DNA from 2 places in the Dietzia sp. genome. Region 2 is predicted to be linked to the other one. Evidence: predicted binding sites of a transcription regulator. Region 2 holds the regulator's gene; the other holds the start of a gene.
The links. Region 2 encodes LexA, which represses DNA repair genes until DNA is damaged. Its sites were predicted from a motif close to CGAACANNTGTTCG; they were not measured.
Positions count from the first base shown of each region.

Region 1: the regulator LexA is predicted to act here: its motif matches at 6,006-6,019, upstream of cofD (2-phospho-L-lactate transferase).

Region 1 is NZ_DAINST010000035.1:15,531-23,501, forward strand. Features, by position in the region: gene V7E05_RS07210 (LCP family protein) at 1-1,165, opposite strand, end outside; gene V7E05_RS07215 (glycosyltransferase family 2 protein) at 1,318-2,229, shown strand; gene V7E05_RS07220 (NDP-sugar synthase) at 2,243-3,310, shown strand; gene V7E05_RS07225 (coenzyme F420-0:L-glutamate ligase) at 3,395-4,855, opposite strand; gene cofD (2-phospho-L-lactate transferase) at 4,852-5,886, opposite strand; gene V7E05_RS07235 (WhiB family transcriptional regulator) at 6,330-6,632, shown strand; gene V7E05_RS07240 (metallopeptidase family protein) at 6,701-7,357, opposite strand; gene V7E05_RS07245 (DUF3499 family protein) at 7,502-7,906, shown strand.
Region 2 is NZ_DAINST010000057.1:5,492-13,462, reverse strand. Features, by position in the region: gene V7E05_RS09860 (malate synthase G) at 1-1,479, opposite strand, end outside; gene dapF (diaminopimelate epimerase) at 1,604-2,530, shown strand; gene hflX (GTPase HflX) at 2,538-4,019, shown strand; gene lexA (transcriptional repressor LexA) at 4,056-4,718, opposite strand; gene V7E05_RS09840 (hypothetical protein) at 5,034-5,549, shown strand; gene nrdR (transcriptional regulator NrdR) at 5,753-6,229, shown strand; gene hrpA (ATP-dependent RNA helicase HrpA) at 6,248-7,971, opposite strand, start outside.

The DNA of each region.
Region 1 (7,971 bases), on a different contig from region 2:
CGATGTCGACGGTCACATTCGCCGGGTCCACCGCGAGCCCGGCGTCCGCGGCCTGCGACTGCGCCGCGGCCGCGGCGTCGCGGCCACCGAACTGGGCGACGAACTTCTGCACCTGCTTCGGGTCGACGGTGACCACGGACTCGCCGTAGGCGCCGGTCGCGTCGATCGCCGTCACGGGGATGGTCTCGAAGCGGACGTTGTCGCCCTGGATGTTGCGGAGCTGCAGGGCGAAGTCGATGATGTTCCAGTTCTGGTCGATGACCAGCGAGCGGGACACCGCGTCATTGAGCTTCTGCAGCTTGCCCGGGTCGGTGAGCGTGCCCGTCGACAGGATCCTGTTGGCGAGCTGGGACATGTAGACCTGCTGGCGGACGATCCGGTCGAGGTCGCCGGCGGGGAGATCGTGGCGCTGGCGAACGAAGCTCAGGGCGTCGGAGCCGGAGATGGTCTGGGGGCCCGCCGGGAAGTTGGCGCCCGAGAGGGGCTCGTCGACGGGCTCGTTGAGGCACACCTCGACGCCGCCGACGGCGTCGGTGAGTAGAACGAAGCCGAGGAGGCCTATCTCCGCGTAGTGGTCGATCTGCAGGCCCATGAGGTCCTGCACGTCGCTCACGAGGGCCTGGCGGCCGGCGCTGATCGCCTCGTTGCGGACGCCCGCCTCGGCCTTGGAGTCGTCGATGATCTCCTCGCCGGCGTCGTTGACGGTCTTTTCGTCGGGATCGTCGCCGACGCCCTTCTTGAGGAGCGCCTCGTTCTTCGTCGCGCCGTAGACACCGTTGATCTTGGTGGGCCCGAGGTTCGGGTCGTTGATGTAGGTGTCGCGCGGGATCGACAGGACCGTCGCCGAGGAACCGTCGTTGGGGATGCGGACCAAGAGGATCGTGTCGGTGTTGTCCGTCGCCTCGTCGCCCGTGCGGAGCTTGGACAGGTCGTCCTCGGAGAGCGGGTTGCCCTGGGCGTCCGTGCGGGTGTCGGAGCCGACCATGAGGATATCGACGGCGCCGTCGGCGCCGTCGCCGGAGAAGTTGAGGCTGGAGTCCGCGGCGATGGACGATTCGAGCCCTTGCACCATCGTCCAACCCACGCCCGTGACGACGAGGCAGACGGCTGCGGCTGCGGCCGCGAGTCCGCGGCTCACTCGCTTTACCGGCGATGACAGAGGCATAGAGGTTCCAGAATCCTTCGCGACGAAAACGCGGGGCGCGTGAAGGTATCAACCTACTGCACGAACCCGTGAAGACGGCAAGAGGGCGTCCGGGTACGCCCCGGCGCCCCGAAATACCAAGCCAAAGATACCCGTTCTCTATTGTGGCACTCGTGACGCCACGCCTCCCCATCATCACCGTGACCTACTCGCCAGGGCGCCATCTCGACGCCTTCGTCGACTCGATTCCCGGCGCGACCGGGCGAGAGACGCTCGTCGTCTGCGCCGACAACGGCTCGACCGACGGGGTTCCCGAGCGCATCGCCGCCGAGCGCGAGAACGTCGAGTTCCTTCCCACCGGGGGCAACTTTGGCTACGGGACGGCGATCAATCGGGCAGCGCAGTGGCTGCGCTCGGGGCCGTCCGAAGCGCTCCCCGCGGGTTCGGTCGACGAGGACTGGCTCCTCGTGGTCAACCCCGATGTCGAGTTCGCCCCCGGCTCGATCGACGCGCTCCTCGCCGCGGCCGAGCGGCACCCGCAGGCCGGGGCGTTCGGCCCGCAGATTTCCGAGCGCGACGGAAGCATCTACCCCTCGGCACGCGCGGTCCCCGTCCTCTCTACCGGCATCGGACACGCTCTGTTCGGTGCGGTGTGGCCCGGCAACCCGTGGACCGGGAAATACCGGCAGAGCGCCGTCATGGATGCCGAGCGGACGGCCGGGTGGCTCTCTGGTTCGTGTCTGCTCCTGCGCCGCGAGGCCTTCGATGCGATCGGCGGATTCGACGAGCGGTACTTCATGTATTTCGAGGACACCGATCTCGGGGACAGGCTCGGCCGCTCCGGCTGGGATAACGTCTACGTACCGGCAGCCGTGATCCACCACGATCAGGGGCATGCGGCTGGAGCAGTGCCCGAGAAGATGCTGCCGGCGCACCACGCGAGCGCCTACCGCTTTCAGGCGGACCGGCTCCGAGGTCCCGCGCTGGCGCCGGTGCGCCTCGCGCTGCGGCTTGGGCTCGCCGTGCGCGAGCGGCTGGCCGTCCGCGCCGCACGCCGAGCCTCCGCCACCGATTCTCCGAAGTGAAAGCAGGGAAGGCATGACCACCGAAGCAGTTGTCCTCGTCGGCGGTAAGGGCACGCGGCTCCGCCCGCTGACGATCTCGGCACCCAAGCCGATGCTCCCCACCGCGGGCGTCCCGTTCCTCACGCACCTGCTCGCGCGGATCAAGGCGGCGGGGATCGACCGCGTCGTGCTGGGAACCTCGTACAAGGCCGAGGTCTTCGAGGAGCACTTCGGCGACGGCTCACAACTCGGACTCGAACTCGTCTACGTGGTCGAGGACGAGCCGCTCGGTACCGGCGGCGGCATCCGCAATGTCGCCGACGCGCTCACGGCCGACACCATCATGGTGTTCAACGGCGACGTGCTCGGCGGTACGGACCTGCGCCAGGTTCTCGAGACACACCACGAGAACTCGGCGGACGTGACCCTCCACCTCGTGCGCGTCGCCGACCCGCGCGCCTTCGGCTGTGTGCAGACCGACGCCGAGGGCCGGGTGTCGCAGTTCCTCGAGAAGACCCAGGACCCGCCCACGGACCAGATCAATGCAGGTACCTACGTCTTCCAGCGCGAGATCATCGACGAGATCCCCGCGGGCGTGCCCGTCTCGGTGGAGCGCGAGGTCTTCCCGCGCCTCATCTCCGATGGGCGGCGGGTCTTCGCCCACGTCGACTCCGCGTACTGGCGCGACATGGGCACGCCCGAGGATTTCGTGCGTGGCTCGTCCGATCTCGTGCGCGGGATCGCGCCCTCGCCGGCCCTCGAGGAGTCCCGCGGGGAGGCGCTCGTCCACGAGGCCGCGGGCATCGGCTCGGGCGCCGTGCTCATCGGCGGCACGGTGGTCGGCCGCGGCGCCGAGATCGGCGCCGGTGCGCGGCTCGATGGCGCCGTGATCTTCGATGGAGCCAAGGTCGAGGCCGGCGCCGTCATCGAGCGCACGATCATCGGCTTCGGCGCGCGCATCGGCCCGCGCGCGCTGATCCGCGATGGCGTGGTTGGTGACGGCGCGGACATCGGCGCCCGCTGCGAGCTGCTCCGCGGCGCGCGCGTGTGGCCGGGCGTGGCCATACCCGACGGCGGGGTGCGGTTCTCCACCGACATGTAGTGGCGCGATCGGCCGGGCCTGTCGGCGGGCCGAGTTGCCCAGCCGCCCGACTTCCCAGACCCCAGCCGGCCGGCCGGCGAGTGCCTATCCAATCGTCGAGTAGAACTCCCCGGGATCGAGCGGCGCGCGCGGCGGCGCCTCGGCGGCCGGGTAGCCCACGGCGACTGCGCCGAGCGGCCGCCACGTGTCCGCCAGCCCGAGCTCGCGGCGCACCACGTCGGCGGCGAAGATCGTCGACCCCACCCAACACGAGCCGATACCGCGCGCCGCGAGCGCCACGAGGAGCGACTGGACGGCTGCGCCCCCTGCGACGGTGAACATCGCCTCCTCGCACGCGGCGCGCCGCGGATCGGGGTAGGAATGCGGACCGGCGTCGTCACAGACGAAGCCGAGGACGAGCTCGGGCGCGCGCCGCAGGATGTCCCCGCGCGCGGTGCGCCGGGCGATCTGCTCGGCGGAGAATCCGTCCGCGGCGAGGTCGGTGCGCCAGGCCGCGGCCATCGCGTCGAGGAGTGCGCTGCGCGGCTCGCCGGCGACGCGGACGAAGCGCACGGGGTGCGAATGGTGCGGAGCCGGGGCGGTGAGTGCGTCGGCGACAGCCCCGCGCAGCTCGTCCTCGGGCACGGGTCGGTCATCGAACCCGCGCACCGAACGCCGGGACGGCACGGCCTCGCGACGCCCCTGCGCGATGGACTCGTTGGTGCCCAGCCGGAACAGGTCGTAGTCCGCCTCGCGGATCAGGTCGCTCGCCTGTGGCTGTTCCAGCGCCTGTGACGGCGGACGCGCGCCTGCGACGAGGTGTCCGCAGCCGCGCACCACGGCGACGGGTCGGGCGCCGGTCTTCCCCTTCGCGAGGTCGGCAGCCGCGGCCAGCTCGTCCCCGACGGCGATCTCCGTGACGAACAGTTCGTTGCCTGCGGCGTCGACGCCCCCCGCGTAGGAGGCGAGCACCTCGACACCTGCGGCGCCGATCGCCGCGTCGGTCTGTCCCGTGCGCCACGCGCGGCCCATCGTGTCCGTGACGACGACGCCGAGCCTGCGCCCAGTGAGCTCGGTAAGCCTGTGGACGAGGTCGCGGGCCGAGGCATCGGGGTCCTCGGGGAGGAGCGCGATCTCGTCGGCCGCGACATTCGAGCCGTCGACACCGGATGCAGCCTGCACGATCCCGAGGCGGTTTTCGGTGATCAGGGTCCTGTTGATCCGCGCGACGATCCGCACCGACTCCTGCTCGACGAGCTCGCGGCGGAGCGCGTCTCGCTCCTCGGGGTCGGCGGGGGCGTAGACGAGCCGGCCCTCGACCTTTGACAAGACCTTCGAGGTGAGCACGATGATGTCGCCGTCGCGCAGGGCCCGCCGCGGCTCGGCCTCCGCATCGGCGGCGAAGGCGCGGGAGAGCGCCCCGGCGAGGTCGTCGCCCGGGCGGAAATCGGGGAGGCCGTCGGGAGCCCAGATCGAGATCTCGCCGGGGGCGGCGTGCTCGGCGCTGTCGTTTCCGGCGGCTGGGTCCTCTCGGCTCGCGTGCCCGGAGCCCTCGCTGCGGCTCACGCCTCGAGCCCCACGGCGCGCAGGGCCGTGCGCACCATCTCGGCGGTCACCTCGGGGGAGGACATGATGAGCGGAGCCTCGACGACCTCGAGCCCGGGGACGCGCTCACGCACCGCATCGCCGTCTGCGGGGGCGACGAGCCATGCGTCGAGGAGCCCGGCGCCGTCCCTGGCGCCGTAGATTCCCGCGACCGATGCGGCGGAGGTGTCCACGCCCTCGACCTCGAGGCAGCGATCGGCCATGCCGCGCAGCGGGGCACCGCCGATGATCGGGCTGATCCCGACGATCGGCGCGGATGTGCCGCGGAGCGCGCCGCGAATGCCGGGGATCGCGAGGATCGCGCCCACGGAGACCACGGGATTGGACGGGGCGATGAGTACGACATCGGCGTCGGAGATCGCCTCGAGGACGGCGGCGGAGGGCTTGGCCTCGTCGGAGCCGATAAAGGTAAAGCCATCCGTCGGGATCTGGGCCCGATAGCGCACCCACCATTCCTGGAAATGGATCGCCTTCCGCGGGGCGTCTTCGACTGCTCCGCCGTGAGCCTCGTCGGCGACGATCACGTGGGTCTCGCTGCGGTCGTCGGTGACGGGCAGGAGGCGGACGCCCGGCGCCCAGCGGCGGCACAGCGCCTCGGTCACGTCGGTGAGGTCAAAGCCGGCGTTGAGCATCTGCGTGCGGACGAGGTGGGTACCGATATCGCGGTCGCCGAGCCCGAACCAATCGGGCTGCACGCCGTACGCGGCGAGCTCGGCCTTCGCGTTCCACGTCTCGCCGGCGTGGCCCCAGCCGCGCTCGGTATCGATGCCGCCGCCGAGCGTGTACATGCAGGTATCGAGGTCGGGGCAGATGCGCAGACCGTGCATCCACGCATCGTCTCCGACGTTGACCACCGCCGCTATGTCGTGCTCAGAACCCCCCTGCGGGGCGGGCGTGGCCACCCCCGCCGAGGATGGATCACCGAATACCTCGCGGACGCCGAGGAGGAATTTCGCGCCACCGACGCCGCCAACAAGAACACAGATCTTCACTCCACGAAGCCTAACCTCCCCGGAACGTCCCGGGTTCGCGGCGGGCGCCGTCATCCATCTTTCCGCACCGACCCGCAGCGTGTGCCCGTGCCTAGCGCCGACGCCGCCCCTCAGGGAATCGAACGGATGTTCTTATCGCTTCCTGTGGCATTCGTCATTCGCTTGACGGCGTGGGATTCCATGTGTGTAATCACAAGTGTGTTATTCGCGGTGACGAACCGCTCGGAACGTACTTCCGGAGATCGCAAGTAGATCGTACCGAGTGATCGGAAAACGATCGTTTCCCTGCGGGGGAGGGTGCGATTCTCCGAGTGCGGGGAGTGGGCGCAGGTGCCGGGGGTTGCACGAGGTCCGGGAATCCCCGGGCGCCTACCGAGTACTTTCGCCCCGACTCCGCGGCACATACGCGAATCCATCGATCCGACGACAGGGAAGGAATGCGCGTGGACCACAACCGGCCTGCACTAGCGCCGAAGGACGCATCATTCCTCGACCTATCCGTAAGCGCCCTCTTCGACGAGGTGGACGAGAGCTGGCAGGATCGTGCGCTCTGCGCGCAGACGGATCCCGAGGCCTTTTTCCCCGAGAAGGGCGGCTCTACCCGAGAGGCGAAGCGCATCTGCACCGGATGTGAGGTCAAGGCCGAGTGCCTCGACTACGCCCTCGCGAACGACGAACGCTTCGGAATCTGGGGCGGCCTCTCCGAACGTGAGCGCCGCCGCCTCAAGAAGGCCGCCGGCGCATAGATTCCGGACCGGGTCTGTCGCAGGCCCGAGCCAGTCGGCGCTCTGGAGCGAAGGGGCGTTCCCGGCCGTCAGTCCGAAGGACCGTCCATGACCTCGTCCGGCGAGATCTCGAGATACGCCGCGACCAGCTCGACGAGCAGGCCATAGACCACGTCCACGAGGTCGTCCTGAGACTGCGTCCTGCGCAGTAGCGGCTGCCGGAACACCACGAGCCGCGCCCGGGTGGGCTGCCCGTTCCTGTCCACGCCTGCGGAGATGAGCCGCCCGAGCGGGACCCGCCCGTCGGCGATCACCTCGCGCGGCCAGCTCTGCCCGCGGCGCAGCTGCATCCTCGGCACCGTGTCGACTGCGAGGTCGAGGGTCGCGAGTTCGGCGTGCCACGATTGGTCGATCTGGGCGAAGGCCTCGAGCACGGCGGCGTCGAAATCGTCGGAGCGCGAGCGCCAGCGCGGCACCTCCGGTGGGAGGACGGGTCCGCGGATCCCCGCGCCCCTGCGCGCCGCGCTTCGGGTCGTCACTCTGGGTGACGGCGAGCGTCCAGTATCGGTGGGGAACGGGCGGACCACGATGGTCGCGCCTCGGGTTGCGTCGTCCCGGCCGGGCAGCCCGGGGATCTCGGTCCCGTGTCCCTTCGCCGGTCCCTGCGAAGGTCCTTGTGCCGAGCGTCCCGCGTCGCCCCCGCGGCCGCCGCGCGGCGATGAGGAGGGCGGTGTCGACTGGCTCATGCGGAGCACTCTAGCTGCCGCGTACCGGGCCGCAGATCATGCGCGCGGCGAGTCGCGGCCCGCGTAGATGCCCGCCCGGCACTACTGTCGGAGGGCGTGAGTGACGTTCGGCGATGTGTCCGGGCCGCCTGCCCCAATAGGGCGGTGGCCACCCTGACCTACAACTACGCCGAGTCCACGGCGGTCGTCGGTCCGCTCGCGGTCGAACGCGAGCCGCATTCGTGGGATCTCTGCGCCTCTCACGCGCTGCGCATCTCCACGCCGCGCGGCTGGAACCTCGTGCGGCATCCGGATCTCTCGGTCGGGGACGATCCCGATCTCACCGCGCTCCTCGACGCCGTGATCGACCCCGGCGCCCCGACCGCGAACCGTTCCGACTCCGACCCCGAGTGGCTCCGACGCCTCAAGGCGAGGCAGAAGCCGGGGAAGGGCGCCCGCGCGAAGGCCGCCCAGGCGAGCGCGGACACCGGCGCGGAGGCCGAGGCCGGCGCCGAGGGGCAACGCTCCCGGCGACGCGGCCACCTCCGGGTCGTCGATCCCGACGAGTAGTGGCCCGCGGGTTCCTCGGCTCGGAGCCGCCCCTCCGAGGCGGCGCCTCTCTCTCGCGGGGCGTA
Region 2 (7,971 bases):
GTTGTAGTTCTCGTACGCCGGCATCCAGTTGGCCTCGCGCATCTCGGCCTTGCGGACCATGGGCCCGGCCTCCATCGAGGTGTGGATCTCGTCGCCGGTGCGGTCGAGGAAGCCGGTGTTGATGAACACGCAGCGCTGGTCGGCGGCGGCGATCGCGCGGGAGAGGTTGACCGATGTGCGGCGCTCCTCATCCATGACGCCCATTTTGATGGTGTTCTCGGGCAGCCGGAGGAGCTTCTCCACGCGGCCGAAGAGCTCGCTGGTGAAGGCGACCTCGTCGGGGCCGTGCTGCTTCGGCTTGACGATGTAGATCGAACGCTCGCGGGAGTTCTTGCGCTTGTTGTCCGCGGCGATGCCGTGGATGCCGGCGAGCGAGGTGACGATGGCATCGAGGATGCCTTCGGGAAGCTCGTTGCCGTCGGCGTCGAGGACCGCAGGGTTGGTCATGAGGTGGCCGACGTTGCGCACGAAGAGCATGGAACGGCCGTGGAGGACGAGCTCTCCGCCGTCGGGCGTCGTGTACGTGCGATCGTCGTTGAGCACGCGTGTGAAGGACTTGCCGCCCTTCTCCACGGTGTGCTCGAGGTCGCCGCGCATGAGGCCGAGCCAGTTGCGGTACCCGTGGACCTTGTCCTCGGCGTCCACCGCGGCGATGGAGTCCTCGAAGTCCATGATCGTGGACACGGCGGACTCGAGCACCACATCGGAGATGCCTGCCGAATCGGTCTCGCCCGAAGGGGTCGAGGCATCGAAGACGATGTCGATGTGGAGCCCGTTGTTGACCAGGAGCACGTTGCTCGGCGCAGCGGCATCGCCGAGGTAACCGGCGAGCTTGTCGGGATCGGCGAGGCCGGTGACCGAATCGTCGGCGAGCGTGACCTGCAGCTTGGAGTCGACGATGGCGAAGGCCTTCGCGCCGACGTAGCTGCCCTCGGCGAGCGGCACGACGTCGTCGAGGAACTCGCGGACCCAGGCGATGACCCGGTCGCCGCGGACCTTGTTGTAGCCCTTGCCCTTTTCCGCGCCGCCATCGGAGGGGATCGCGTCGGTGCCGTAGAGCGCGTCGTAGAGCGAGCCCCACCGGGCGTTCGCGGCGTTGAGCGCGAAGCGCGCGTTGAGCACCGGAACGACGAGCTGCGGGCCGGCGACGGTCGCGACCTCGGAGTCGACGTTCTCCGTGGAGACCTTGACGGAGTCGTCCTGCGGCAGGAGGTAGCCGATCTCGCGAAGATACTCGAGGTACTTCTCCTGATCGAAGCTTCCCGCGTACTCGCGGTGGTAGTTGTCGAGCTTGGTCTGCAGCTCGTCGCGGACCGCGAGGAGCTCCTTGTTTCGCGGCGTGAGATCGGTGAAGATCTCGGAAACGCCGTCCCAGAACGCCTTCGCGTCGATGTCGGTGCCCTCGAGGGCCTCGGTGTTGACGAAGTCGTAGAGGACCTTGTCGATCTGGATATTGCCGACTGTGATGCGCTCGCTCATGCTGCGCTGACCTCCCTTGATCGGTGGCTGTATCTGACCTGGATTCTATGTGGGCCGACTCCCGGCCAGGAACACCGCTTTCCACAATGCGGAATCGTTTCCGGTCGCTATTACAATCGTCGGCATGAGCAGCATTACCGGCGAGTCCGCAGCGCCCGCGACGGCCCCGTTCCTCAAGGGCCACGGGACCGAAAACGACTTCGTCGTCCTTCCCGACGTCGGCGCCGGACTCCGCCTCGAAGACCCGAATACGGTCCGCGCCCTGTGTAATCGGCGCGCCGGCGTCGGCGGCGACGGGATCCTCCGCATCGCCCGAGCCGGAGAGCTGCGCGAGGCGGGCGAGCTCGCCGAGATCCCCGCGGATGTCGAGCCCGGGGACTGGTTCATGGACTACCGCAACGCCGACGGCTCGGTTGCCGAGATGTGCGGTAATGGCGTCCGCGTCTTCGCCCACGCCCTCGTCGCCACCGGCCTCGCGCCCGAGGGCGAGATCCGCGTGGGTACGCGCGCGGGCCTGCGACCGGCAACCGTTTCCATCGGATCCTCGACCGACGCGGCCACGGTATCGGTGGGCATGGGCACGCCCGAGGTGATCGGCGTGTCCACCGTTTCCTTCGAGGGGCGCGCGTTCGCCGGTCTCGCCGTCGACGTGGGCAATCCCCATGTTGCTGCTATCGTCCCGAGGATGACGTCGGAGCAGCTCGATACCCTGCCCATCGCCTCGCAGCCTGTCATCGACCAGGAGTTCTTCCCGGCTGGGGTCAACGTGGAGATCGCGACGCCGATGTCCGAGGACGGGCTCGTGCACATGCGAGTCCACGAGCGCGGCGCGGGGGAGACCCGTTCGTGTGGGACCGGAATCGTGGCGACGGCCCTCGCCGCACTCGCCGATGCCGAGCGCTCGGACGGGACGGTGACCGTGCGGGTCCCCGGCGGCGATGTCGTGGTGGAGATCTCGCGCGGCGCCGCCACTATGACGGGCCCCTCGCGGCTCGTGGCCCGCGGCGAGCTTTCCGGGCTTCTGTTTTCCCGTGGTCACGTGCGAGAATAGGGGCCGTATGACGACGACTCCCGACACCACGGGCGATACCGCAGGCCCCGCGCGCGACCACGATGATCGCGCTGCGCAGGGCGCACCCGATTTCGCTGTTTCCGATCACGACCCGTCAACGGGCGAGCTGCAGCTGGAGGAGAGGTCCTCCCTGCGCCGCGTGGTCGGCCTGTCCACCGAGCTCGAGGACATCAACGACGCCGAGTACCGCCGCCTCCGCCTCGAGCGCGTCGTTCTCGTCGGCGTGTGGACCGAGGGTTCGGCGCAGCAGGCCGACGCCGCGATGGCCGAGCTCGCCGCGCTCGCCGAGACAGCGGGTTCGATGGTCCTCGACGCGCTCATCCAGCGCCGAGACAAGCCCGATGCCGCGACTTATATCGGTTCTGGCAAGGTCGCCGAGCTCCGCTCGATTATCGATGCGACTGGCGCCGATACCGTGATCTGCGACGGCGAGCTCACGCCCGGCCAGCTCATCGCGCTGGAGAAAGCCGTCAACGTCAAGGTCATCGACCGCACGGCGCTCATCCTCGACATCTTCGCCCAGCATGCGACCTCGCGGGAGGGCAAGGCGCAGGTCAGCCTCGCGCAGATGGAGTACATGCTTCCGCGACTGCGCGGTTGGGGCCAGACGCTCTCGCGCCAGGCTGGCGGCCGGGCCGGTTCCAACGGCGGCGTGGGCCTGCGCGGTCCTGGTGAGACGAAGATCGAGACCGACCGCAGGCGCATCCGTGAGCGGATGGCGAAGCTGAGGCGTGAGATCCGTGGGATGAAGCAGGCGCGGCTCACCAAGCGCCACCGCCGGCGCTCGACCCCGGTGCCGTCTGTCGCCGTGGCCGGCTACACCAACGCGGGGAAGTCCTCGCTTGTCAACGCCATTACCGGAGCTGGTGTGCTGGTCCAGGACGCACTGTTCGCGACCCTGGATCCGACCACCCGGCGGGCCGAATTGCCCGATGGGCGCGCCGTGGTGCTCACCGATACCGTCGGCTTCGTCCGGCATCTCCCGACGCAGTTGGTCGAGGCGTTCCGTTCGACTCTCGAGGAGGTCGTCGACTCCGAGCTCCTCGTCCACGTGGTCGACGGATCGCACCCGTTCCCGCTCCAGCAGATCGACGCGGTGCGGAGCGTGATCCGCGACGTCGTCGCCGAGCAGAATGCGACGGCGCCGACCGAGCTCCTCGTGATCAACAAGATCGACGACGCCGATCCATTGGTACTCGCCGAGCTGCGCGCGAGCTTCCGCGACGCCGTGTTCGTCTCGGCGATCACCCGCGAGGGGATCCCCGAGCTCCGCGAGCGGATCGCCGAGCACATCGCCGCGCTGGATGTGACCGTTCTGGTGGAGATCCCGTACTCGCGTGGCGATGTCGTCGCGCGGCTCCACGAGGAGGGCGCGGTGCTCGACGAGCGGTACTCGGAATCGGGGACCGTGCTCGAGGTCCGTCTCCCGGAGTCCATTGCCGGAGAGGTCTCCGAGTACCGCGTGTAGCGCGGTGGCCGCTTCCGGCCGGGTGCCCGGCGCGGATCAGAGCCGGCGGAACACCATGATGACCCGGCCGAGGATGGTCGCGTAGTCCCCGGGGATGGGGCGGAACGCCTCGTTCGCGGGGACGAGCCAGACGCCGCTCGACGATTTGTCGAGGGTCTTGACGGTGGCCTCCCCGTCTATCATCGCCGCGACGATGTCGCCGTTCTCTGCGACCTGCTGACGGCGGACGCAGACGTAATCGCCGTCGAGAATGCCCGCGTCCCGCATCGATTCGCCGACGACCTTGAGGATAAAGGTCTCTCCCGAGCCCACGAGCTCCTCCGGAAGCGGGAATACCGCCTCGATCTCCTGCTCCGCCAGGATCGGCCCGCCCGCGGCGATCCGACCGACGACCGGGACGAAGGCCGGCTGTGACGCGCCTCTGGGGAGCTGTGCCCGGCGCGAGGGTTGGCGCGATGAGGAATTGGGGGAGCGGACGTCCACGGCGCGGGGCTTGTGGGCATCCCGGATGAGATAGCCCTTCTTCTCGAGCGCCTGGAGCTGATACGCCACCGAGGACGTCGACTGGAGACCGACGGCATCGCCGATCTCCCGGATGCTCGGCGGGTAGCCGTTCTCGGCGATCGCATCGTTGATGACGGTGAGGATGGTCTTCTGCCGCTCTGTGAGCGACTCCTTCGGCTTGCTGCTGGGTGGCACGTTCGTCCCCTCGGTGGCGGCGTATAGAGCACGTGTTCGAACAAATGCTTGCGTTTTCGAACTCGTCGCATATGCTACCTCTCGAACGCCGAAATCGACATACATATGTTCGAATGTCGGAATTTCGTCCGAGATGGAATCTAGTCGCAGTTCACAGGACTGACTGTTCCAAACGGGGGTAGCGTACTCCGGCCCGTGCGATCGATTTTCGGCCGAAATGTCGGACCCGGTTCGTAGAACTAGAACACGAACAACGGCAGCAACGATGTTCGACAACGTGTCGATCACGGCCACGAGAGAAAGGGATCGATCGAGATGACCATCCACCTGGAACGTTCCGACACCACGCACGCCACCTCCGCTAAGTCCGGCCGCCACACCGTCCGCAGTGCCGTCGGTGCACCCGGCGTCCCCGCCATCCCCGTCGTCATCCGAGCCCACGTGTCGGCACCCTCCGCGGTCGCGCCCGGCGTCGAGGTGAAGCCGGCAGGCGCCGCCATCGATCCGGATACCGCTGCGGATATCGCGGCCCTGCGCGAGCGCGGCCTGCGGGCCCGCCGTTTCGGCGAGGACGCTCGCTCCGCGCGTCTCCACTATGCTCGCGGCGCCTCGGAGCGCGAGTCCGGGCCCGTGGGTGCGTCGGCGCGCGGCCCGGTTCCCGCGCCCCGCTCGTTCGTCGCCTCCGAGACCCGCGCAGCGGCCGGCATGCCTATTCGCTCGGAGTCGCACGCCGGCTCGCCCGCCCTCTCGCTCAATCAGGCAATGGTCGCGGCGGCCGCGGGGATTGTCGTCGGCTTCGTCTTCTTCGTTCTCGTGCTCACGCTGGTGTAGGTGCTCCGGGCACGGTCGCCAGAAGTCGGGCTCCGGTATCGGGTCCCCGGACTCGGGCCGCCGGGAGCGGCCGGAAGCGCCGTCGTCCGCCTACATGTAGTGGTTTTTGGGGGGTTTCGGTGCAAACGATTACCATAGGTGGTGTTTGTGGGCGCGGCCACTCGGCCGCAGGGGGAGCCCACGCCCTTGCGAGGAGCCGCCTGATGTTTTGTCCGATGTGCCACAAGGCCGATTCGCGCGTCATCGATTCGCGCACGGCAGAGGAAGGGCTGTCCATCAGGCGCCGCCGGGAGTGTTCTTCGTGCGGGCACCGTTACACGACCATGGAGGCCCCGGTACTCATGGTGAGTAAGCGGAGCGGCGTCACGGAGCCGTTCAGCAGGGACAAGGTCATCCGCGGTGTCCGGCGCGCGTGCCAGGGCCGCGATATCAGCTCCGATGCCCTGCATCTCCTCGCCCACAAGGTGGAGCTCGCGGTGCGAGCCAAGGGCGTCACGGAAGTGGCCGCGCACGCGGTCGGCCTCGCGATCCTCGAGCCGCTCAGGGAACTTGATGAGGTCGGGTATCTCCGCTTCGCCTCCGTCTACAAGTCCTTCCAGTCGGCCGACGATTTCGAGGCGGAGATCCGCTCGATGCGCAAGGACGGCGTCCATGCGGCAAACGCGGCCGCGGGTGGATAGGCGCGAGGCTCGTTTCGGTCAGACGCGAGCCCGTTGCTTTCGGGCACCCTGCGCGAACGCGGCTTTGATCGCCTGGGAGATCTTTTTCTCCGATACCGAACCAGCCGTCCCGAGAGTCTGCGTGTAGACACTCACTCGCAGTTCGGCGAGCAGCCACGCGATCTCCCGGCTCTGCTTGTTCCGCTTGTGCGCCTCGAGCGCGGTCCGTGCTTCTGCGACAGCGTCCTCGGTGTCGGCGATCCGGGCGCGGAGCGCGTCGTACTTCCGGGGGTTTTCCTCCGCCATGCGGACCCTCATTCCGATGGACCTGAGATGCCGCTCGAGCTGCCCGAGTTGCGCGGCGGAATGGCGCGCGAGGAAGCCGCGGCCGATGAGGAAATCGAGCTCCTCTCGCAGTTCGTCGACGATCTCCGAGGGGCGCATACGCTCGAGCTCGGGGCGTAGCTCGAGGTCCTGTACGAGCGCGGGGAGGACCGTGGCTATGAGTCGTGCAACGGCACCCGGTACGTCCCGGCGGGCGTGAGTCTCGAGCTCGGCATAACCCGCGGCGGTCAATGGCGCCCCGCCCGCGGCGCCGATGGTTCGTCCGATGGCGACCACAGTGGCATCGGAGGCGAGCGCGTCGATACCGCCATAGGGGTACTGCGTGAGCGCGAGCCGCTCGCTCGTGTGTCGTCCCTTGAGCAGACGGCCCGTCGAGACCAGCCCGAGTCCCCTGAGGAGAGCAATGCAGGCCCGGGTCATCGCAGCGGAACGCTGGGCCCTCGACGTGCACACCGTGCGGTGGATGCCGTCGGAGCGGACCTCGATCGCGGGGTAGGCGATCGCGTCGACGCCGTCGATCTCGGCGGACACCTCGTCCGCGAGATCGCCGATAGTCTCCGGCGTCCACGAGCGGTACGGTCCATCGGCGTCATTTGCGAGGGAATCGAGAAGCGTCTGCCTGGCCCTGTCCGCGAGCTTGGACTGCAAGGCGGGAAGAGAGTGCCCGGAATCGACCACGGAGCCGCCGGAATCGATCACGACGAAGGTCATCCGCAGGTGCTCCGGTAGCTGCTCCGGGTGGAATTCGCTCGCGGGGATGGTCGAACCGATGCGCGCCGAGAGCGACTCGGCAACCGCCGAGACCAGCGGGCGCCGGCGCGGCTCGACATCCGCTGCGACGAGGTCGGCGAAGGAGCCTGCGGGCGAGGCGAGCCGGCGGAACATCTTCGGCAGGGTTCGGATCAGCTCCGTATAGAGCTCCGTGCGCAGGCCGGGAACGAGCCACTCGAAACCGGCGGAACGTACGTGGGCGAGCTGGGTGAGCGGGATGCGCACGGCCACGCCGTCGGCGTCGGAGCGCGGGTCGTGGGTGTACTCGAGCTCGAAGGTCAGCTCGCCCTGCTTCCACGCCGGCGGGAAATCCCGCTCGGACGGGCCGGTTGCTTCGTCGCGGATATCCGACTCCGTGAGCCGCATGTGCTCGCGCTCGGCCTCGGGCGCCTTCGCGATCCACGAATCGAAATGCCGGCCGGAGACCACGGATTCGGGGATCCGCTCGAGGTACCAGGCGACGAGCTGCTCGTCGTCGGCGACGGCGCCTGCGCGGCGGGAGCGCGTCTGTAGCTCACGGGCCTCGGCGACGAGCTCGCGGTTCGCGGTGAGCTCCGGCGAACGGCCTGACCAGCCTCCCTCGACGATCCCGTGCCGGACGAATAGCTCGCGGGCGAGCGGGGCGTCGACCCGCGAGAGGAGGATGC